Regions from separate parts of the Streptomyces sp. NPDC016469 genome, predicted to be linked through region 2. Evidence: riboswitches for the same ligand, from Rfam matches in the RefSeq annotation. Region 2 holds a riboswitch; each other region holds the start of a gene.
What was found. A riboswitch is a leader RNA that binds a small molecule or an ion and turns the genes downstream of it on or off. The one in region 2 is predicted to bind thiamine pyrophosphate.
Positions count from the first base shown of each region.

Region 1: linked by a shared signal. The riboswitch ahead of thiO (glycine oxidase ThiO) and the one ahead of thiC (phosphomethylpyrimidine synthase ThiC) in region 2 are both predicted to bind thiamine pyrophosphate.
Region 3: linked by a shared signal. The riboswitch ahead of ABZ565_RS21625 (thiamine ABC transporter substrate-binding protein) and the one ahead of thiC (phosphomethylpyrimidine synthase ThiC) in region 2 are both predicted to bind thiamine pyrophosphate.

Region 1 is NZ_JBEYCQ010000030.1:46,034-53,672, reverse strand. It holds gene ABZ565_RS28360 (Rv2175c family DNA-binding protein) at 1-339, opposite strand, end outside; gene ABZ565_RS28355 (FAD-dependent oxidoreductase) at 405-1,643, opposite strand; TPP riboswitch at 1,741-1,852, shown strand; gene thiO (glycine oxidase ThiO) at 1,850-3,025, shown strand; gene thiS (sulfur carrier protein ThiS) at 3,022-3,240, shown strand; gene ABZ565_RS28340 (thiazole synthase) at 3,243-4,037, shown strand; gene pknB (Stk1 family PASTA domain-containing Ser/Thr kinase) at 4,220-6,160, shown strand; gene ABZ565_RS28330 (deoxyribonuclease IV) at 6,169-7,026, shown strand; gene ABZ565_RS28325 (sulfite oxidase-like oxidoreductase) at 7,046-7,639, opposite strand, start outside.
Region 2 is NZ_JBEYCQ010000016.1:164,933-172,571, forward strand. It holds gene ABZ565_RS20185 (LacI family DNA-binding transcriptional regulator) at 330-1,442, shown strand; gene ABZ565_RS20190 (metallophosphoesterase) at 1,618-2,676, shown strand; gene ABZ565_RS20195 (hypothetical protein) at 2,859-3,671, shown strand; gene thiC (phosphomethylpyrimidine synthase ThiC) at 3,727-5,520, opposite strand; TPP riboswitch at 5,513-5,646, opposite strand; gene ABZ565_RS20205 (YibE/F family protein) at 5,717-7,039, shown strand; gene ABZ565_RS20210 (SsgA family sporulation/cell division regulator) at 7,119-7,556, opposite strand.
Region 3 is NZ_JBEYCQ010000018.1:77,504-85,142, forward strand. It holds gene pyrH (UMP kinase) at 1-18, shown strand, start outside; gene frr (ribosome recycling factor) at 176-733, shown strand; gene ABZ565_RS21610 (phosphatidate cytidylyltransferase) at 733-1,827, shown strand; gene ABZ565_RS21615 (hypothetical protein) at 1,895-2,422, opposite strand; gene rlmN (23S rRNA (adenine(2503)-C(2))-methyltransferase RlmN) at 2,541-3,647, shown strand; TPP riboswitch at 3,719-3,835, shown strand; gene ABZ565_RS21625 (thiamine ABC transporter substrate-binding protein) at 3,920-5,023, shown strand; gene ABZ565_RS21630 (iron ABC transporter permease) at 5,110-6,714, shown strand; gene ABZ565_RS21635 (ABC transporter ATP-binding protein) at 6,718-7,639, shown strand, end outside.

The DNA.
Region 1 (7,639 bases), on a different contig from region 2:
CTTCACCTCCGTGCCGCGATTCTCACTCAGTGCCTGCGCGGGGGTGCCGGGCAGGGTCGGGTCGGGGGTGAAGAGCCATTCGAGCATCTCCTCGTCGGAGAAGCCGTCGTCCTTCAGGAGCGTCAGGGTCCCGGAGAGGCCCTTGACCACCTTGTTGCCGTCGATGAAGGCGGCCGGCACCTGAAGCGTCCGGTTCTCGCCACGGCGTACGGCGATGAGCTGGCCCTCCTTGACCAGCTGCCGCACGCGCGTCACCTCGACATCGAGCATTTCCGCGATGTCGGGCAGGTGGAGCCAGGCAGGGACGAGAGCATCGATCTTTGCGTCAATCTCGGTCACGGGACAAGCCTGCCATCCCGGACTGACAGCCGAAACCCGGACTCGGCCCTTCAGGTCCCGCGCGGTCACGGCAGAACCGCCGACTTGAGCGGTACGGACGGGTCCCCGGCCCGGTCCGCGTCGAGCCGGGGGCCCGCCTCGATGAGCCGGCGCCCCTGGGCCAGGTCGCGCGGGCGGCCGACCGCGAGCACCGCGGCCAGGGCGCCGTCGCGCAGCCAGCACACCGACCAGGCGGGCCCGGCCGGGTCGCCGCGCCACAGCAGGGTGTCCGCGTCCGCGTGGTGGCCGGCGTACTGCACGAACCGGCCGAACTGCTCGGACCAGAAGTAGGGCACCGGGTCGTAGGGCGGGATGTCCGCCGTGTCCTCGGCGGCGGCGATGTGGGCGGCGGCGGTCCTGGGGCCCTGGAGGGCGTTGTCCCAGTGGTGGACGACCAGGCGGGTGCCGTAGCGGGCCGAGGGGAAGGAGGCGCAGTCGCCGACCGCGTACACATCGGGCAGCGAGGTGCGCAGCGCCGCGTCGGCGGTCACCGAGCCCTCGGGCCCGAGCGCGATACCGGAGCCGGCCAGCCAGCCGGTGGCGGGGCGGGCGCCGATGCCGACGACGACCGCGCCGGCCGGGAGGGTGCGCCCGTCGGCGAGGACCACCGTGCCGGGCTCGACGCGGGCGACCCGGGCACCGGTGAGGAGCCGGGCGCCGCTCTCCTCGTACCAGGCGGCCATCGGGGCGGCGACCTCGGCGGGCAGGGCGCCGGCCAGGGGGCGGTCCGCGGCCTCCACGACGGTGACCTCGCAGCCGGCGGCGCGGGCGGCGGTGGCGAACTCGGCCCCGATCCAGCCGGCGCCGACGACCACGACGGGGTGCCCCGCCTCCAGGACGGGCCGCAGCCGGGCCGCGTCGTCGAGGGTGCGCAGCAGATGGACGCCGGGGACCCCGTCGGAGCCGGGCAGGGCGACGGGTTCGGCGCCGGTGGCGAGGACCAGGACGTCGTAGGGGACCGGGCCCTCGGAGGTGTCCAGTTCGTGGTCGCCGGCGCGCACCCCGGTGACCTCGCAGCCCAGGCGCAGGGCGATGTCCAGGTCCTCGAAGTCGATGTCGAAGGCGGACTCCTCGGCCTTGCCGAGCAGCACCGCCTTGGACAGCGGGGGCCGGTCGTAGGGCTGGTGGGGCTCGGCGCCGATCAGCGTGACGGGGCCGGTGAAGCCCTGTTCCCGCAGGGCGACGGCGGTCTGCACACCCGCCATGCCCGCGCCCGCCACGACGACCCGGCGTTCCGTCCGCTCTGCCCGCTGCTGCTCGCTCACCCGCCCACCTTACGTACCTGACGTGCCGTCAGGAAAGGGGCGGCCCCTCCCCCGGCCCTCCCTACCCGGTCCGCCGGGCGGGGTCTAGGCTGGCCACCGTAAGACACGCGGGAGCCCGGGCGCACCGGGCTGAGAGGGAGGCTGGCGGCCTCCGACCGTACGAACCTGATCCGGGTCATGCCGGCGAAGGGAGGGGCTGGACGCCCATGCGCACCCATCCCACCGAAGGGTCCGACGTCCTCGTCATCGGGGGCGGCATCATCGGCCTGGTGACCGCCTGGCGGGCCGCACAGCGCGGCCTGTCCACCGCGCTCGCCGACCCCGAGCCGGGCGGCGGAGCGGCCCGGGTGGCGGCCGGAATGCTGGCCGCCGTCACCGAACTGCACTACGGCGAGGAGACGCTGCTCGGGCTCAACCTCGCCTCCGCCCGGCGCTATCCGTCGTTCACGGCCGAGCTGGAGGAGGCGAGCGGGCAGGACATCGGCTTCCGCGCCTGCGGCACCCTGGCCGTCGCGCTCGACGCCGACGACCGCGCCCATCTGCGCGAACTCCACGAGCTGCAACGCCGCTCGGGCCTGGAGTCCGAGTGGCTGACCGGGCGCGAGTGCCGCCGCCTGGAACCGATGCTCGCCCCGGGCGTGCGCGGCGGCCTGCGGGTGGACGGCGACCACCAGGTCGACCCGCGCCGCCTCGCCGCCGCGCTGCTGACCGCCTGCGAACGGGCCGGGGTGGTCTTCCACCGCCACCGCGCCGACCGCCTGTCCGTGGTCGCGGACCGGGCCGCGGGAGCCGTGCTCGACGAGGGTACGGAGGTGGCCGCCGGGCAGGTCGTGCTCGCCGGGGGCAGCCTCAGCGGGCGGCTCGCCGGGGTCCCCGCCCACGTCCTGCCGCCGGTGCGCCCGGTCAAGGGCCAGGTGCTGCGCCTCACCGTGCCCCCGGCGTACGCCCCCTTCCTCTCGCGCACGGTGCGCGCGGTGGTCCGGGGCAGCCATGTCTACCTCGTACCGCGCGAGAACGGTGAGCTGGTGGTCGGCGCCACCACCGAGGAGATGGGCTGGGACACCACCGTCACGGCGGGCGGGGTCTACGAGCTGCTGCGCGACGCCCACGAGCTGGTGCCCGGCATCACCGAGCTGCCGCTCACCGAGACCCGCGCCGGCCTTCGCCCCGCTTCCCCCGACAACGCCCCGCTGCTCGGCCGCACCGCGCTGCCCGGCCTCCACCTCGCCACCGGCCACCACCGCAACGGCGTGCTGCTCACCCCCGTCACCGGGGACGCCATGGCGTCGCTGCTGGCCGAGGGCGAGCTGCCCGAGGCGGCCCGCCCCTTCTCCCCCGGCCGGTTCGCCCCGGCCCCCGCACCCCAGGAGCAGCCCGCATGACCGAGCCCACCCCGCTCACCGTGTCCGTGAACGGCGCACCGGCCGTCGTCGCCGCGGGCACCACCCTGGACGCCCTCGTCGCGACGCTGACCGACGCCCCGACGGGGGTCGCCGCCGCCCTCAACGAGACCGTGGTGCCGCGCAACCAGTGGCCCGCCGCCGCGCTCACCGACGGCGACCGGGTCGAGGTCCTGACCGCGGTCCAGGGAGGCTGACGATGTCCGACGACCTGTTCACCCTCGGCGGCAGCGACTTCACCTCCCGGCTGATCATGGGCACCGGCGGGGCTCCCAGCCTGGAGGTGCTGGAGCGGTCGCTGCTCGCGTCCGGCACCGAGCTGACCACCGTCGCCATGCGCCGCCTCGACCCGACCGTGCAGGGCTCGGTGCTCTCCGTGCTGCGGAAGCTGTCCATCCGGGTGCTGCCGAACACCGCCGGCTGCTACACCGCCGGGGAGGCCGTGCTCACCGCCCGCTTGGCCCGTGAGGCGCTGGGCACGGACTGGGTCAAGCTGGAGGTGGTGGCCGACGAGCGGACCCTGCTGCCCGACCCGGTCGAGCTGCTGGACGCCGCCGAGATCCTGGTGGACGACGGGTTCACCGTGCTGCCGTACACCAATGACGACCCGGTCCTGGCCCGGAAGCTGGAGGACGTGGGGTGCGCGGCGGTGATGCCGCTCGGCTCCCCCATCGGCTCGGGCCTGGGCATCCGCAACCCGCACAACTTCCAGCTGATCGCCGAGCGGGCCGGGGTGCCGGTGATCCTGGACGCCGGCGCCGGGACCGCGTCGGACGCGGCGCTCGCGATGGAGCTGGGATGCTCGGCGGTGATGCTCGCCTCGGCGGTGACCCGGGCCCAGGAGCCGGAGCTGATGGCCGCCGCGATGCGGCACGCGGTGGAGGGCGGGCGGCTCGCGTACCGGGCCGGGCGCATCCCGCGCCGCCACTTCGCGGAGGCGTCTTCGCCGACGGCCGGGCGAGCGGTGCTCGATCCGGAGCGGCCGGCGTTCTGAGCGTCACGCGCCGCCCCGGTCCGGGCCAACGTGCCGGAATCCACAGTTCCGGGGCCCGGAGGCCGTTGGAGGCCGGGATTCCGGCCTCGGGCGGCGCGCCCCTGTCACGGCTCGGCTTCAGTACTGCGCCGGGTTCGCCCCACAGCGGCGGGCCCGTCCGCGGCGGCTCGTAGACTCGCATGGTGGATACGACCCTCCAGGACCCCCTCGTCGGGCAGCTGCTCGACGGCCGCTACCGCGTCGATGCCCGCATCGCCGTGGGCGGCATGGCCACGGTCTACCGGGCCATGGACATGCGGCTCGACCGCGTGCTCGCCCTCAAGGTGATGCACCCGGCCCTGGCGACCGACGCCTCGTTCGTCGAGCGCTTCATCCGCGAGGCCAAGTCGGTGGCGCATCTCGCCCACCCCAACGTGGTCGGGGTCTTCGACCAGGGCGCCCAGGGTCAGTACGTCTACCTGGCCATGGAGTACGTCGCCGGGTGCACGCTGCGCGACGTGCTGAGCGAGCGCGGCGCGCTCCGGCCGCGGGCGGCGCTGGACATCCTGGAGTCGGTGCTCGCCGCCCTGGGCGCGGCGCACCGGGCGGGCTTCGTGCACCGCGACATGAAGCCGGAGAACGTGCTGATCGGGGACGACGGCCGGGTCAAGGTCGCCGACTTCGGTCTGGTCCGGGCCGTCGACGCGGTCACGAACACCACCGGGACGATCCTCGGCACCGTCTCGTACCTCGCCCCGGAGCAGATCGAGCACGGCACGGCGGACACCCGGGCCGACGTGTACGCCTGCGGGGTCGTGCTGTACGAGATGCTGACCGGCGACAAGCCGCGTGACGGGGAGTCCCCCGCCCAGGTCATCTACCAGCATCTGCACGAGGACGTGCCACCCCCGTCCGCCGTCGTCCCCGGTCTCGCGCCCGAGCTGGACGCGCTGGTGGCGAGCGCCACCGCCCGGGACCCGGAGGCCCGCCCGTTCGACGCGGTGGCGCTGCTCGCCGGGGCCCGCCGGGCGCGCGCCGCGCTCACGGACGCGCAGCTCGACGCCGTACCGCCGCGGGCCCGGCCGGAGCCCGGTGCGGACGGTGCGGCGGAGGGGAGCGACGCGCGGACGACGGTGATCCCCCGGGTACTGCCGAAGGACCTGGGCACCGCCCACCACACCAGCCGGCTGGAGATGCCCCCGCCCACGCCCTCGCAGCACCCGCTGCCGCCGCGCCGGAGGGGGCCGCTCGGCAGCCCTCGGCGCGGGCTGATCGCGGCGGTCCTGGCGGTGCTCATCGTCCTGGGCGTCGGCGGCGGCGTCTGGTACATCAACTCCGGGCAGTTCACGAAGGTCCCCTCGCTGCTGGGCCAGACCGAGAAGACGGCCGAGAAGCGGCTTTCGGACGCGGGCCTGGAGCTCAAGGGCGTGAAGCGGGCCTTCAGCGACACCGTCGACCGGGGCAAGGTCATCAGCAGCGACCCGAAGTCCGGCGCGCGGATCAGGGGCAACGGCTCGGTCTCGCTCGTCGTCTCGCGCGGTCCCGAGATCGTCGACGTGCCCGACGTCGTGGGCGTCCGGCTCGCCGACGCCAAGCGGCAGCTGAAGGAGGCGGGCCTGCTCCCGGGCATGGTCACCAAGGACTTCAGCGAGGACGTGGCGGCCGGCGAGGTGGTGCGTACGGACCCGGAGGCGGGCACCGGGCGCCACCCGGACTCGGCGGTCGCGATCGTCGTCTCCAAGGGCAGTCCCGTCGAGGTCCCGGACGTCACCGGGCTCTCCGTCAAGGACGCCACCGACACGCTGGCCGACGAGGGCCTGAAGGCGAAGGTGAAGCCCGGCCGGGTGCACTCGCCGGAGGACGAGGGCGACGTCACCGTCCAGTCACCGGAGGAGGGCGCCGAGGCGGCCGAGGGCGACACCGTGACGCTGACGGTCTCCGACGGTCCGCGCATGGTCGACGTGCCGGACGTGGTCGGCAAGGACGTGGACGACGCCACCGACGAGCTGGAGGCGGCGGGCTTCGAGGTCAATGTCGACCATGGGTTCCTCTCCTTCAGCGACAAGGTCGCCAGCCAGTCCGTGGACGGCGGCGACCGGGCGCCCGAGGGCAGCACCATCACCATCAAGACCAAGGGACTGTAGAGATCCGTATGCGCAACCCCGTCGGCGGCCATGTCCCCGTGGCCGGCGGCCTCGCCAAGACCGGCCTGCCCTACGCCCGCGGAATGGGCGCCGAGGCCGTCCAGGTCTTCGTCGCCAACCCGCGCGGCTGGGCCACCCCGGCCGGGAATCCGGCGCAGGACGCCCTGTTCCGCGAGCAGTGCGCCGCCGAGTCCGTACCGGCCTACGTACACGCCCCGTATCTGATCAACTTCGGCTCGCACACCCCGGCGACGGTGGAGCGGTCCGTGGAGTCGCTGCGCCACTCGCTGCGCCGGGCCCGGGACATCGGGGCGCTGGGCGTCGTGGTGCACACCGGGTCGGCGACCGGCGGGCGGCCCCGCGAGGAGGCGCTGGCGCAGGTGCGGACGCACATGCGGCCGCTGCTGGACGAGCTGACGCACGACGACGACCCGTTCCTGCTGCTGGAGTCCACCGCCGGGCAGGGTTCCTCGCTCTGCTCGCGGACCTGGGACTTCGGTCCGTACTTCGAGGCGCTGGACGCCCATCCGAAGCTCGGCGTCTGCCTGGACACCTGCCACATCTTCGCGGCGGGGCACGACCTGGCCGGTCCCGGCGGGATGAAGGAGACGCTGGACCTGCTGGTGGACACGGTCGGCGAGGGCCGGCTGAAGCTCATCCACGCCAATGACTCCAAGGACGTCTCCGGCGCCCACAAGGACCGGCACGAGAACATCGGCTCGGGCCACATCGGCGAGGAGCCGTTCCGCGAGCTGTTCACGCACCCGGCCACCGAGGGCGTGCCGCTGGTCATCGAGACGCCGGGCGGCAAGGAGGGCCACGCGGCGGACGTGGCCCGGCTGCAGGCACTGCGCGACGGCGGGTGACGCAGGCCGGGAGCCCGGTTCAGAGTTCGGGGCCGTCCCCGGGCTCCTCCTGGTAGGAGTAGCGCTGTTCTCTCCAGGGGTCGCCGATGTTGTGGTAGCCGCGCTCCTCCCAGAAGCCCCGGCGGTCGGCGGTCATGTACTCGATGCCCCGGACCCACTTGGGGCCCTTCCACGCGTACAGGTGGGGGACGACGAGCCGGAGCGGGAAACCGTGCTCGGCGGTGAGCAGTTCGCCGCCCTTGTGGGTGGCGAACAGGGCCCGGTCGGAGAGGAAGTCGTCCAGCCGGAGGTTGGAGCTGAAGCCGTACTCGGCCCAGACCATCACATGCGTGACCTGAGGGGCGGGCGGCGCGAGGGCGACCACATCGCGGGCGAGCACACCGCCCCACTCGGCGCCCAGCATGCTGAATTTAGTGACGCAGTGGAGATCGGCGACGACCGAGGAGAACGGCAGCGCCGAGAATTCCTCGTGGTTCCAGCAGTGCTTCTCACCGTCGGCGGTCGCGCCGAAGACGCGGAATTCCCAGCGCTCCGGTTTGAACTTGGGGACCGGCCCGTAGTGGGTCACCGGCCACCCACGCTGCAGCCGCTGGCCCGGCGGAAGCTCGGACTG
Region 2 (7,639 bases):
CCTTATGAGGATTGAGCGCCGCTGCGAACGGGTGGACAGCGGATTCGTCCGGTGAACCCCGGAATGAGGGGGAGCGTGACCGGCAGTGGCGCGCGCCGGTGGCTCACTCCGTGGCGCGCGTCCCTCGAAAAGGTGAGTTGAGACCTCCTCGAGACCTCTGCCCCCCGGCAGGTCCATCCGGTCGGACACATGACACATGACGGTAGGCCCCACCAACAGCCTTGCTTCACAAGGCGTTTGGCGCCCAATGACCTTGCAGAAACGTGCCTGTCAACGCGTGAATATGCGACCGGGCCAATTCCCCGCCCGCCCCCTACTATCGGCTCGCCATGACAGCAGCAGGGAAGCACCAGGTGAGCCGGACGGAGACCCCCCGGCGCGGCGGCAGGCAGGGACGTGCCGGAATCCGGGATGTGGCCGCCGCAGCCGGCGTCTCCATCACGACCGTCTCCGACGCGCTCAACGGCAAGGGCAGGCTCCCGGACGCCACCCGCCGCCATGTCCGCGAGGTCGCAGAGCGCCTGGGCTATCGCCCTTCCGCGGCGGCCCGCACGCTCCGTACCGGCAAGTCCGGCCTCATCGGCCTGACCGTGACGACGTACGGGGATGAACCTTTCACCTTCACCGAGTTCGCGTACTTCGCGGAAATGGCGAGGGCGGCCACCTCCGCGGCCCTCGCCCGCGGCTACGCCCTGGTCATCCTGCCGGCCACTTCGCGCCACGACGTCTGGTCCAACGTGGCACTCGACGGCACCGTCGTCATCGATCCGTCGGACCAGGACCCGGTCGTCTCCGAACTGGTCCGCCAGGGGCTGCCCGTCGTCTCCGACGGCCGCCCCGCCGGGTCGCTGCCCGTCACCGCCTGGGTGGACAACGACCACCGGGCCGCCGTGCTCGACCTCCTCGACCATCTCGCCGCCGCCGGGGCCCGCCGCATCGGCCTGCTCACCGGCACCACCACCGACACGTACACCCGGCTCTCCACCACCGCCTACCTGCACTGGTGCGAGCGCGTGGGCCAGGATCCGGTCTACGAGTCCTATCCCGCCCACGACCCGTGCGCGGGAGCGGTGGCCGCCGACCGGCTGCTGGCCCGTCCGGACCGCCCCGACGCCGTCTACGGGCTCTTCGACCCCAACGGCACGGATCTGCTGGCGGCCGCCCGCCGCTACGGCCTGCGCGTTCCGGAGGACCTGCTCCTCGTCTGCTGCAGCGAATCCACGGTGTACGCGACGACCGAACCGCCCATCACGACGCTCTCGCTGAAGCCGCGGAGGATCGGCACGGCGGTCGTCCAGCTGCTCATCGACGCCATCGAGGGCATCGACCAGGACGGTCCGGTGGAACGGGTGGTGCCGACGGAGCTCATCGTCCGGACGTCCTCGCAACGCCGCCCGCCCCGCACCACGGTCAGTGCGCCGCGTTCCCCGGCAGGGGACTGATCATCCCAATTGGGACCAATCGACCGACGAACCTGGCATCCGGAAGGATTCACCACCCCGGGTGCGTCCCAGAGCACGATCTGCATTCCTATGATGGGCGCACGACACCGCGGACCAACCCGACCAGCAGGGCCCGTCAGGTGTACGGCGGCGCGACGGTGGTGTGGAGGGGTCGATGACACAGGGGGCCGGTCAGGAACCCGTGGTGCGGACGGCGACGTTGCGTGACTTCCGCGTGCCGCCCTATGCGCAGTCCCCCGCACCGCCCGCGTCTCCGCACCCGGGGAACGCCTTCCCCGAGGGCGAGACGCCGGAGGGGTACACCCCGACGGCGCGCGATCTTCCCGTCATCAGCGTCGACAAACCCGCCCAGGTGCAGCCCGTGCCCGAACCGCGCCCCGCCGCCGATCCGGGCCTCGGCCCCCTCTACGTGGTCGGTGACGTCCACGGCTACCTGGACGAGCTGCTCGCCGCCCTCGCCGAGCAGGGCCTGATCGACTCCGAAGGCCGATGGGCGGCGGGCAACGCGCGCCTCTGGTTCCTCGGCGACTTCACCGACCGGGGCCCCGACGGCATCGGCGTCATCGACCTCGTCATGCGGCTCTCCGCCGAGGCGGCGGCCGCCGGCGGCTACTGCAAGGCCCTGATGGGCAACCACGAACTGCTGCTCATCGGCGCCAAGCGGTTCGGCGACACCCCGGTGAACTCCGGCGCGGGAACCGCCACCTTCCAGGCCGCCTGGCTGCTCAACGGCGGGCAGAAGACGGACATGGAGCGCCTCCAGGACGTCCATCTCCAGTGGATGTCCCGGCTCGACGCCGTCGTCGAGGAGGACGGGCACCTCCTGATGCACTCGGACACCACGGCGTACCTCGACTACGGCTCCACCATCGAGGACGTCAACGACACGGTGCACGCCATCCTCACGCGTAACGACGCCGACGAGTGCTGGGACCTGTTCCGCAAGCTCACCAAGCGGTTCGCCTTCCGCGACGACTCGGGCGCCCAAGCCGTCCAGGAGCTGATGGCGGCCTACGGCGGCCGGCGCGTCGTCCATGGTCACAGCCCCATCCCGTACCTGACCGGCGAGGTCGGCTCCGAGGACGGCGAGGACGGCGCCGGGCCGCAGGTCGACGGGCCGCATGTGTACGCGGACGGGCTCGCCATCGCCATGGACGGCGGGGTGACCATGGCCGGAAAGCTACTGGTCGTCCAACTCCCCCTGCATGACTGACGCCCTGCGGGGAAGACGCGTCCCGGGCCGACCACGCCGAGTACGGGGGCTATTTCCGTAAACCCTCTGTCACCCCGTGCCGTGCGCGCTCTACCATCGGCGTATCAGTAGCAGGCTCTCCTCCGTTTCCGCCCGAACTGCCCGGACCCAGCGGGCACACAGGCCCGACGGAGCATCGGGGGATGCAGATGAACAGCGCTCCGCACCTGCTGACCGAGGACCGGCCCGAGTACGAACGGCTCCTCGACGACGCACTGCGTCACGCACACGAACGACCGGAGCTGGCCGCCGTCGGCGAACGCCTCAACGCCGCCCAGCTGCGCACCATGGCGCTGGCCGCCGTCGCCCTGATCACCGCCACGGCCACCGCCGAGTACGAGCAGTACGTGAAGGCCCGCGACGAAGCACGCGCCTCCGCCCGGGACGCGGCTTCCGGCACAGCCCCGGACGGCCTCGGCCAGTCGGGGGCCGGCATAGGAGCGGTCGTCACCGTCCTGGCGCCGATGCTGGCGGGCACGGCGGCGGCCATATTCCTGCTGGCCGGCTACCTCCTGAAGATGCTGGAACCACCACCGGCGTTCGCCGGCCCCATGGTGGACGCGGGCTGGTTCTTCGCCGCCGTCACGGCCGCCGCCATCCTCGTCGCGGCCATCGGCCTGCTCATCGCCGCCCTGCGCAACGGCTCGACGTCCCTGCCGGCCAGGGAAGCCCGCGAGCAACTGCCCGACGAGGTGACCCTCGCCAAGGACGCCTGGCGGCAGGCGCTGCTGGAGCGGGGCATCGTGCCCTTCCTGCGCGACGCCCTCACCGAACCCGGCACCGGCCCCGCGCTCCCCGCCCCGCAGCGCCCGACGGGCCGCCTCCCCAAGATCGGCTACAGCAGGCCCGACTTCGCCGGCCCGGCCGAGGGCCCGGCGGCAGCGCCCCGCCCCACGTACAGCAGCCCGGACTTCACCAGCCCCGACTTCGGCGGTCCCGAGCACGAGCTGGACTGACCGCCACGGCCCCGGCGGAAGGCGCCGGAGCCGTGCGCGACCGGTCCGTGCCGGGTCAGTCGGCCAGCGGCAGATAGACACGGTTCCCGCCCGCCGCGAATTCACGCGACTTGCGGAGCATCCCTTCGGCGACCTCCTCGGCCGTCGCCTCCGTGCCGTCCGCGCCGCCGAACTGCTCGGTGATGCTGTGACTGATCTTCATCGAACAGAACTTCGGACCGCACATCGAGCAGAAGTGCGCCGTCTTCGCGGGCTCGGCCGGCAGGGTCTCGTCGTGGAACTCCCGCGCCGTGTCCGGGTCGAGCGCCAGGTTGAACTGGTCCTCCCAGCGGAATTCGAACCGAGCATCGGAGAGCGCGTCGTCCCACTCCTGCGCGCCCGGATGCCCCTTGGCCAGATCGGCGGCATGGGCCGCGATCTTGTACGTGATGACCCCGGTCTTCACATCGTCCCGGTTCGGCAGCCCCAGGTGCTCCTTGGGCGTCACGTAGCAGAGCATCGCCGTGCCCCACCAGGCGATCATCGCGGCTCCGATGCCCGAGGTGATGTGGTCGTACGCCGGCGCGATGTCGGTGGTCAGCGGGCCGAGCGTGTAGAACGGCGCCTCCTCGCAGATCTCCTGCTGAAGGTCGATGTTCTCCTTGATCTTGTGCATCGGGACATGTCCCGGCCCCTCGATCATGGTCTGCACGCCGAACCGCTTGGCGACCGTGTTCAGTTCGCCCAATGTGCGCAGTTCGGCGAACTGGGCCTCGTCGTTGGCGTCCGCGATCGACCCTGGGCGCAGCCCGTCGCCCAGTGAGTACGTCACGTCGTACGCGGCGAGGATCTCGCAGAGCTCCTCGAAGTGCTCGTACAGGAACGACTCCTTGTGGTGCGCCAGGCACCACGCCGCCATGATCGAGCCGCCCCGGGAGACGATTCCGGTCTTGCGCCGGGCGGTCAGCGGCACGTACGGCAGGCGTACGCCGGCGTGCACCGTCATGTAGTCCACGCCCTGCTCGGCCTGCTCGATGACGGTGTCCTTGTAGATCTCCCAGGTCAGTTCCTCGGCCCGCCCGTCGACCTTCTCAAGGGCCTGGTAGAGAGGGACGGTTCCGATCGGTACGGGTGAATTGCGAAGAACCCACTCACGGGTGGTGTGGATGTTGCGGCCGGTGGAAAGGTCCATGACCGTGTCCGCGCCCCACCGGGTCGCCCACGTCATCTTGTCCACCTCCTCCTCGATGGAGGACGTCACCGCGGAGTTGCCGATGTTGGCATTGACCTTCACCAGGAACCGCTTGCCGATGATCATCGGCTCGGTCTCCGGGTGGTTGACGTTGGCGGGCAGCACCGCGCGGCCGGCCGCGATCTCCTCGCGCACCACCTCCGCCGCCACGTTCTCGCGGACGGCGACGTACTCCATCTCCGGGGTGATCTCTCCCCTGCGGGCGTACGCGAGCTGGGTGACGGGCCGGCCGTCCCGGCTCCGCCGCGGGCGGCGCGGCCGACCGGGGAACACCGCGTCCAGATTGCGCAGCCCGCCCCTCGGCGAGGTGTGCCTGAGCCCGTCGTCCTCGGGGCGGGCGGGGCGGCCCGCGTACTCCTCGGTATCGCTGCGGGCGATGATCCAGTTCTCCCGGAGCGGTGCGAGACCGCGCCGGACGTCCGTCTCGGCCGCGGGGTCGGTGTAGGGCCCGGACGTGTCGTACAGCGTCACGTCCTTGCCGTTGGTCAGGTGCACCTGGCGGACCGGCACCCGGAGGTCGGGGCGCGGCCCCTGGACGTATCCCTTGTGCCAGCCGATGGACTTCCCGGCCTCGTCGCTCTGATCGAAGGCAGGCGTGCGTGTGTCCGATGTGGTCATGAGACCTACTCCCTACGCCGGCATTACCCGGTAACAGGTTCGGCGGTCGGCGCAGCGTCTCCCGTACGGTCGTACGGCGGTCAGCGCCCTCTCAGCCCGGTGCTCCGAGCTCCCGCGTGTGCAAAGGTGCCACCACGCTAGCCCCCGGACGGGCGACCTGAACAGAGGGCCCCTTCCTTCTTGCGATGATCGGCCGGTGACGCCCCCTCATCACGACCCAGAACCGCAGGGCCATCAGCACACGCACAGCCATGGCCCGGCCGCACCCGTCTCCGCCCATCTGCGCAAGGTGATCGCCGCCGTACTGATCCCCTTCGCGACCGCCGTACTCGTCGGTCTCGTGGCGCTCTGGCCGGGTGGTGCGCCGGCGCACGAACGGACCGGTGTCGGCTTCGACCGGCAGACCCAGCAGGGAAAGGTGGTGAGCGTCGTCGAGGTCGACTGCAAGGATGTGAACGCCGCCCAGCTTCCCGTCAGCGGCGAGACCCAACCCCCCGAGGGGCGGCCGGCGTCCGGCGCCGTCTGCGAGAAGGCCACCGTCGAGGTCACCAGCGGCCCCGACACGGGGCGCCGGTTCGTCGAGGTCGTGCAGCCGGACGCACCGAGGCAACTGCGGGAGGGCCAGGGGGTGGTGGTGGCGTACGCCCCCGACGCGCCCCATGACCTCCAGTACTCCGTGACGGACGTGAACCGGAAGTTCCCCTTGTATCTGCTGGCCGGGATCTTCGCCCTCGCGGTGGTCCTCGTGGGCAGAATGCGCGGGGTCATGGCCCTGGTGGCGCTCGCCCTGTCATTCGCCGTACTGACCCTGTTCATCCTTCCGGCCATACTGCAGGGCTCGAATCCGCTGCTGGTGGCGGTCGTCGGGGCCGGAGCGATCATGCTGATCGCGCTCTACATCTGCCACGGGCCGACCGCCCGGACCTCCGTCGCCGTCATCGGCACCCTGATCTCACTGCTCCTGATCGGGCTGCTCGGCTCGCTCTTCATCGGCTGGGCGAGCCTGAGCGGGAACACCGACGACAACACCGGCCTCATCCACGGCCTGTATCCGCACATCGACATGAGCGGACTGCTGCTGGCCGGCGTCATCATCGGCTCCCTGGGAGTGCTCGACGACGTCACGGTCACCCAGACCTCGGCGGTGTGGGAGCTGCGCCGGGCGAACCCCACCATGAGTGCGAAGCAGCTCTACCGGGCAGGGATCAGAATCGGCCGCGATCACATCGCCTCCGTGGTCAATACCCTGGTACTCGCCTATGCGGGCGCCGCGCTGCCTCTCCTGCTGCTCTTCACGGTCGCGCAGAGCAGTGTGGGGACGGTCGCCAACAGCGAGCTGGTGGCGGAGGAGATCGTGCGCACCCTCGTCGGCTCGATCGGACTGGTCGCCTCGGTGCCGGTGACGACAGCGCTCGCGGCGCTGGTCGTCTCCGCGGACCGCACGGGGGTCGGCGCGGAAGCCGGGGCTTCGGCACCCGTGCGGAGCGGCCGGGGCCGACGACGGCGGGCGCGGTCGTGACCGGAGCACACAGCGTGATTCACCCGATCGGCAGGTGTCGTGTTCGAGTGGCAAGGCGCCCTCCGGGCCGCGGACCGCTTCAGCCCGCGTTCTGCTCTTCGGCCAGAATGCGCCCCAGCGCCTCCTCCAAGTTGCCGTCGAAGTCACCCAGCGTGCACTCCTGTCCGAGGGGCACCAGCTTGTCCGTACGGTCGAGGAAGGCGACAAGAGGTGCCGTGCCCGCCCGGAAGAGCGCACGGTCGGCGCCCACCTGCAGCCGGATGTGGACATCGCACAGCCCTTCCGGCTCGGTCGGCGCAATGTGGACATCGCCGTCACCACTGGGGCTGTTGAGGCCGTCGAGCAGCAGCTCACGGCCGAAGGCCCAGGTGACGGGGGCGTCGCCGGGCAGATGGAAGGTCATCCGGATCGCGTACGGATCGCACACTTCGTACCGGAGCTCCACCGGGATACGGAATGAGAGCTCCTCGGAGACGAGGAAGCTCATCATGACCTCAGCTTGAACCGACTCGCGCATCGTTCAACCCCGCAGTAGATGAATCTGGCCAGGAATGATCCCCCATGGCCCTATTGACGCCATCGTGGTGCACGCGATAGCAG
Region 3 (7,639 bases), on a different contig from region 2:
CAGGACACCCGCGCCTGACCACGGGCGCGTCCACCGGTGAGGCCCGGTGGAACAGGGGCGCGGGACCGCCCCGGAAGATGGACAACGGCCTGCCGGTCCGACACCGTGCAGGTGAGGACGCGACGCAGGACCCGCCGGGCCCGCCGGGCCCGTTCAAGACACGCAGGAGCACGTGGTGATCGAAGAAACCCTCCTTGAGGCCGAGGAGAAGATGGAGAAGGCCGTCGTCGTGGCGAAAGAGGACTTCGCCGCGATCCGTACCGGCCGTGCGCACCCGGCGATGTTCAACAAGATCGTCGCCGACTACTACGGTGCGCCGACCCCGATCAACCAGCTGGCCTCGTTCTCGGTGCCCGAGCCCCGTATGGCCGTCGTGACGCCGTTCGACAAGACCGCGCTGCGCAACATCGAGCAGGCCATCCGCGACTCGGACCTCGGTGTCAACCCGAGCAACGACGGCAACATCATCCGGGTCAACTTCCCCGAGCTGACCGAGGAGCGCCGCCGCGACTACATCAAGGTCGCGAAGACCAAGGCCGAGGACTCCAAGATCTCGATCCGGGCCGTCCGCCGCAAGGCCAAGGAAGCGCTCGACAAGCTGGTCAAGGACAAGGAGTCCGGCGAGGACGAGGTGCGCCGTGCCGAGAAGGAGCTCGACGACACCACCGCGAAGTACGTCGCGCAGGTGGACGAGCTGCTGAAGCACAAGGAAGCCGAGCTGCTCGAAGTCTGATGAACGACTCTTCCTGGGGCGCTCCGCAGGGCGCCGGCCACCGGGTCGCGCCGGAGATGCAGGGTGCTGCGGCGGGTCCTGCCTACGATGTGCACGACGCCCAGCAGACTCGGCCCATGCCCATCGTGCCGGACGTTCCCGACGCAGGTAGAGACGCTGAAGACCGTGATCACCGGGACCAGGGGGCCGGACGCCTGAGCGGCGGCCCCCTGTTCCGCGACGAGAAGCCGCAGGAGCCCATGCCGACCGCGCCGCCGCCGCCCCCGCCTCCGCAGAAGAAGCGCGCGGGCCGGGACCTGGGAGCCGCCATAGGGGTCGGCCTGGGACTCGGCGCCCTGGTCGTGGTCTCGCTCTTCGTGGTCAAGGCGGTCTTCGTCGGCGTGATCGCGCTCGCCGTCGTCGTCGGGCTCTGGGAGCTCACCTCCCGGCTGGAGGAGCGCAAGGGCATCAAGGCGCCCCTCGTACCGCTCGCCGTCGGCGGTGCCGCCATGGTCGTCGCGGGGTACGCGCGCGGAGCCGAGGGCGCCTGGGTCGCCATGGCCCTGACCGCCCTGGCGGTGCTCGTGTGGCGGATGGCGCAGCCGCCCGAGGACTACCTCAGGGACGTCACGGCGGGCATCTTCGCCGCGTTCTACGTGCCCTTCCTGGCCACCTTCGTCGCCCTGCTCCTGACGGCCGACGACGGCCCGCAGCGGGTGCTGACCTTCCTGCTGCTGACCGTGGTCAGCGACACGGGGGCGTACGCGGTCGGCTGGCGGTTCGGCAAGCACAAGCTGGCTCCGCGCATCAGCCCCGGCAAGACCCGCGAGGGCCTGCTCGGGGCGGTCGCCTTCGCCATGGTGGCCGGTGCGCTGTGCATGCAGTTCCTGATCGACGGCGGTTCCTGGTGGCAGGGGCTGCTGCTGGGCCTCGCGGTCGCGGCCAGCGCCACCCTGGGCGACCTGGGTGAGTCCATGATCAAGCGGGACCTCGGGATCAAGGACATGGGTACGCTGCTGCCCGGCCACGGCGGGATCATGGACCGGCTGGACTCGCTGCTGCCGACCGCCCCGGTGGTCTGGCTGCTGCTGGTGCTGTTCGTCGGCTCGGGCTGAGACCGGCTCGCACCCATGGCTGAGGGGTCACCGCTCGCGAGCGGTGACCCCTCAGCCATGGGTGGCGTCAACCGTGGTCGCGCAGCGCCGTCCGCATGTCGCGGTAGAGGTTCAAGGCCCGGCGGCGCGTCCAGAGGATCCAGGCGCAGAAAGCCGCCACGAAGAGGGCGAAGACCAGGGCGAACCCGAGGGAGCCGCCGGCAGAGCTCAGGACGAGCAGACCGATCGCGACCAGGCCCATGGCGCCCAGCCAGTACGGCAGCCACCGCCGGCCCCGCTCCATCCTGCCCAGCTGGTCGTCGACCAGCCGTCGCATCACCGCCCGCTCCTGCGGGTCGCGCGGCACCTCGTGGTGGCGGATCTTGCGCAGGAGGCCGGCGACGGCGCCGGGGGAGGCACCCGTGACCCGGCTCGTCCGCCTCCGCTGGAGGGCCACGGCCACCATCACGACGATGGTGTAGACGGCGCCCTGGACCAGCCACATGGCCGGATGCTCGTCGCGGTGTAACAGCGCGTTCAGGCCCACACCGAGCCCGAAGACCACCAGGCCCTGCCCGATCAGGCTGTCGTTGAACCAGTGTTTGACGGTGTGCACGGCACCTACCTCCTGCGGCGGCTGCGGAACTCCCTGTGTTGTCCCGGTTACCCCGTGAGCCGCCCCTCACCGCGACCGCACCGGGGTACCTCCGCGCGTCTGCGACACTGGAAGAACCATGCCTAAGCCCGGAGAACTCACTTTCGTCGCGCCCCGCGGAGCCAAGAAGCCGCCGCGGCACCTCGCCGACCTCACGCCCGCCGAGCGCAGGGAGGCCGTCGCCGCGATCGGCGAGAAGCCGTTCCGCGCCCAGCAGCTCTCGCAGCACTACTTCGCGCGGTACGCGCACGACCCGGCCGAGTGGACCAACATCCCGGCCGGATCGCGGGACAAGCTCGCCGAGGCGATGTTCCCCGACCTGATGACCGTCGTCCGGCACATCAGCTGCGACGACGACACCACCCGTAAGACCCTGTGGAAGCTGCACGACGGGACGCTGGTCGAGTCCGTGCTGATGCGCTACCCGGAGCGGGTCACGATGTGCATCTCCTCGCAGGCCGGCTGCGGGATGAACTGCCCGTTCTGCGCGACCGGGCAGGCCGGTCTCGACCGCAACCTCTCCACCGCGGAGATCGTCCATCAGATCGTGGACGGCATGCGCGCGCTGCGTGACGGCGAGGTCCCCGGCGGCCCCGCCCGGCTCTCCAACATCGTGTTCATGGGCATGGGCGAGCCGCTGGCCAACTACAACCGCGTCGTCGGCGCGATCCGCCGGCTGACCGACCCCGAGCCCGACGGCCTCGGCCTCTCGCAGCGCGGGATCACCGTGTCGACCGTCGGCCTGGTGCCCGCGATGCTGCGGTTCGCCGACGAGGGCTTCAAGTGCCGCCTCGCCGTCTCGCTGCACGCCCCGGACGACGAACTGCGCGACACCCTCGTGCCGGTGAACACCCGGTGGAAGGTGCGCGAGGTGCTGGACGCCGCGTGGGAGTACGCGGAGAAGTCCGGCCGCCGCATCTCCATCGAGTACGCCCTGATCCGCGACATCAACGACCAGGCGTGGCGCGGCGACCTGCTCGGCCGCCTCCTCAAGGGCAAGCGGGTCCACGTCAACCTCATCCCGCTGAACCCGACGCCCGGCTCCCAGTGGACCGCCTCGCGGCCCGAGGACGAGCGGGCGTTCGTGGAGGCCATCGCGAGCCACGGCGTGCCGGTCACCGTCCGCGACACCCGCGGCCAGGAGATCGACGGCGCCTGCGGGCAGCTGGCGGCCTCCGAGCGCTGAGGGCGGGCGGTCGTCGGTGCCCGGGGCCCCGGCCGAAAACGGCCGTGTAGCCTGGGGCCGAAATCAACTGCATATTCCGACAGGGGAGCGCCACAGCGCTGAGAGTGCGGCACCAAGGACAGGTTGGCCGCAGACCCTCTGAACCTCGCCCGGGTCATTCCGGGTAGGAAGTTCGGACCATACTCAAGCTGTTGCGCCCTGCCCGCTTCCGGTTCCGGCCGGTGTGCGGGCAGGGCCGCGTCTCTTCCTGGTCACTCCAGGAGGAATCACACATGAGCACCACCCAGAAGGCCGCGGTGGCGGCCGTCGCCGCCGCGCTCGGCGTCACCGCGCTGGCCGGCTGCGGGAGTTCCGACGACTCGGCGTCCGGTTCCGGCTCCACCAAGGGCGCCGGTTCCAAGACCGTCACCCTCGTCAGCCACGACTCCTTCAACGCCTCCAAGGACGTGCTGAAGGAGTTCACCCGCGAGACCGGCTACACCGTCAAGGTCCTCAAGAGCGGGGACGCGGGCGCCGCCCTCAACCAGGAGATCCTGACCAAGGGCTCCCCGCGGGGCGACGTGTTCTTCGGAGTCGACAACACCCTGCTCTCGCGCGCCCTGGACAACGGCCTGTTCACGCCGTACGAGGCCAAGGGCCTGGACCGGGTCCCGGCCGATGTCCAGCTGGACGCGGACAAGCACCGGGTCACCCCGGTCGACACCGGTGACATCTGCGTCAACTACGACAAGAAGTACTTCGCCGACAAGAAGCTCGCGCCGCCGAAGACCTTCGCCGACCTGGCGAAGCCCGCGTACAAGGACCTGCTCGTCACCGAGAACGCCGCGACCTCCTCGCCCGGCCTCGGCTTCCTCCTCGGCACCGTCGCCACCTTCGGCGAGGACGGCTACCAGGACTACTGGAAGAAGCTGAAGGACAACGGCGTCAAGGTCGTGGACGGCTGGGAGCAGGCGTACAACGAGGAGTTCTCCGGTTCGGCCGGCGGCAAGAAGGCCAAGGCCGACCGGCCGCTCGTCGTCAGCTACGCCTCCAGTCCGCCCGTCGAGGTGCTGTACGCGGACCCGCGGCCGAAGACCGCGCCCACCGGGGTCGCCACCGGAACGTGCTTCCGCCAGATCGAATTCGCCGGTCTGCTGGACGGCGCGAAGAACGAGGCGGGCGGCAAGGCCCTGCTGGACTTCCTGATCGGGAAGAGGTTCCAGGAGGACATGCCGCTCACCATGTTCGTCAGCCCGGTCGCGAAGGACGCGAAGGTGCCCGAGCTCTTCACGAAGTTCGGTGCCACCGCCGACAAGCCGGCGACCGTCGCCCCGGACACCATCGCCAAGAACCGTGAGCAGTGGGTCCAGTCATGGTCCTCGCTCGTAGTGAAGTAGCGAAGACTCCCGTACGCGGTCCGGGCGCGCGCGGGAGGTCCGCACGCGCCCGGGCCCGTCGCGCGGCCGCGGTGCGGCTCGGCCTCATGGCCGTGCCCGTCGCGTTCTTCGCCGTGTTCTTCGCCTATCCGGTCGCCGCCATCGTGGGCCGGGGGCTCAAGGCGGACGGCGTCTGGCAGTTCGGCCGGATCGGCGAGGTGCTGGCCCGGCCGGAGATCCGGGACGTCCTCTGGTTCACGCTGTGGCAGGCGCTCGCCTCGACCGCGCTGACCCTGCTGATCGCGCTGCCCGGCGCGTATGTCTTCGCCCGGTTCGACTTCCCCGGCAAGCAGGTGCTGCGGGCCGTGGTCACGGTCCCGTTCGTGCTGCCGACCGTCGTCGTGGGCACCGCCTTCCTCGCGCTGCTCGGGCGGGGCGGGCTGCTGGACGAGCTGTGGGGCGTACGGCTGGACACCACCGTGTGGGCGATCCTGCTGGCCCATGTGTTCTTCAACTACGCGGTCGTCGTCCGCACCGTCGGCGGGCTCTGGGCGCAGCTCGACCCGCGCCAGGAGGAGGCCGCCCGGGTGCTCGGCGCGAGCAGGTTCACCGCCTGGCGGCGCGTCACGCTGCCCGCGCTGGCCCCGGCCGTGGCGGCCGCCGCCCTGATGGTCTTCCTCTTCACCTTCACCTCCTTCGGGGTCGTACAGATCCTCGGCGGGCCCGGCTTCTCCACCCTGGAGGTGGAGATCTACCGGCAGACCGCGCAGCTGCTCGCCCTGCCCACGGCCGCCGTACTGACGCTCGTGCAGTTCGCCGCCGTCGGCGCGATCCTCGCCGTGCACGCCTGGACCGTACGCCGCAGGGAGCGCGCGCTGAAGCTGGTCGACCCGGCACAGACGGAGCGCAGGCCGAGCGGTGCCGGGCAGTGGGTGCTGCTCGCAGGAGTGCTGCTGAGCGTGCTGGTGCTGGTACTGCTGCCGCTCGCCGTCCTCGTGGAACGCTCGCTGGGCGGCTCCGGTCTCGCCTACTACCGCGCGCTGACCTCGGCTGACGCCAACAGCGGTACGTTCCTGGTCGCGCCCGTCGAGGCCATCGGGAACTCGCTGCGCTACGCCCTCGTCGCGACCCTGATCGCCCTCGTCGTCGGCGGGCTCGCCGCCGCCGCGCTCACCCGGCGGGCGGGCCGGCTCGTCCGGGGCTTCGACGCGCTGCTGATGCTGCCGCTCGGGGTCTCCGCGGTCACCGTCGGCTTCGGCTTCCTGATCACCCTGGACAAGCCGCCGCTGGACCTCCGTACCTCCTGGATCCTGGTGCCGCTCGCCCAGGCGCTGGTCGGGGTGCCCTTCGTGGTACGGACCATGCTGCCGGTGCTGCGAGCGGTGGACGCCCGGCTGCGGGAGGCGGCGGCGGTCCTCGGGGCCTCGCCGCTGCGGGCCTGGCGCGAGGTGGACTTCCCGCTCGTGCGGCGGGCGCTGCTGGTCGCCGCCGGGTTCGCGTTCGCCGTGTCGCTGGGGGAGTTCGGCGCGACCGTGTTCATCGCACGGCCCGACAACCCGACGCTGCCGGTGGCCGTGGCCCGGCTGCTCGGCCGGTCCGGGGACCTCAACTACGGCCAGGCCATGGCCCTCAGCACCATCCTGATGCTCGTGTGCGCGGTCTCGCTGCTGCTGCTCGAACGCATCCGCACCGACCGATCCGGGGAGTTCTGAACGATGCTGACGCTCGAATCGGCCACCGTCCGCTTCGGTGACCGGGCCGCGCTCGACGGGGTCGACCTGGAGGTCGCCGACCATGAGACCGTCTGCGTCCTCGGGCCGAGCGGCAGCGGCAAGTCCACCCTGCTGCGCCTGGTCGCCGGGCTCCAGGAGGCGGACGGCGGCCGGGTCCTGCTCGACGGCACCGACCAGGAGGGCATCCCGGTCCACCGGCGCGGCCTCGGCCTGATGTTCCAGGACCACCAGCTCTTCCCGCACCGGGACGTCGGCGCCAACGTCGCCTTCGGCCTCCGGATGCACGGGGTCGGCCGGGGAGAACAGGACCGCCGGGTCGCCGAACTCCTCGACCTCGTGGGCCTCCCCGGCGCCGAACGCCGCGCCGTCGCCGCGCTCTCCGGCGGCGAGCAGCAGCGCGTCGCCCTCGCCCGGGCCCTCGCCCCCCGGCCCAGGCTGCTGATGCTCGACGAGCCCCTGGGCCAGCTGGACCGCAGCCTGCGCGAACGGCTCGTCGTGGAACTGCGCGCCCTCTTCGGCCGCCTCGGCACCACCGTGCTCGCCGTCACCCACGACCAGGGCGAGGCGTTCGCGCTGGCCGACCGGGTCGTCGTGATGCGCGAGGGCCGCGTCGCCCAGGTGGGCACCCCGCTGGAGGTGTGGCAGCGCCCCGCGTCGGCCTTCGTGGCGCGGTTCCTGGGCTTCGACAACGTGGTCGAGGCGACCGTCGAGGGGGAGGCGGCGGACACGGAGTGGGGCGAGGTGCCGGTGCCGGCCGGGTCGCCGCAGGGGGCGTGCGATCTGCTGGTGCGGCCGGCCGGGGTGCGGATCGGCGGGCCGGAGAAGGGGCTGCGCTGCGTCGTGGGCGCCCGCACCTTCCGGGGCAGCCACGTTGCCGTGACCCTGCACCCGGAGCGCGGTCCGG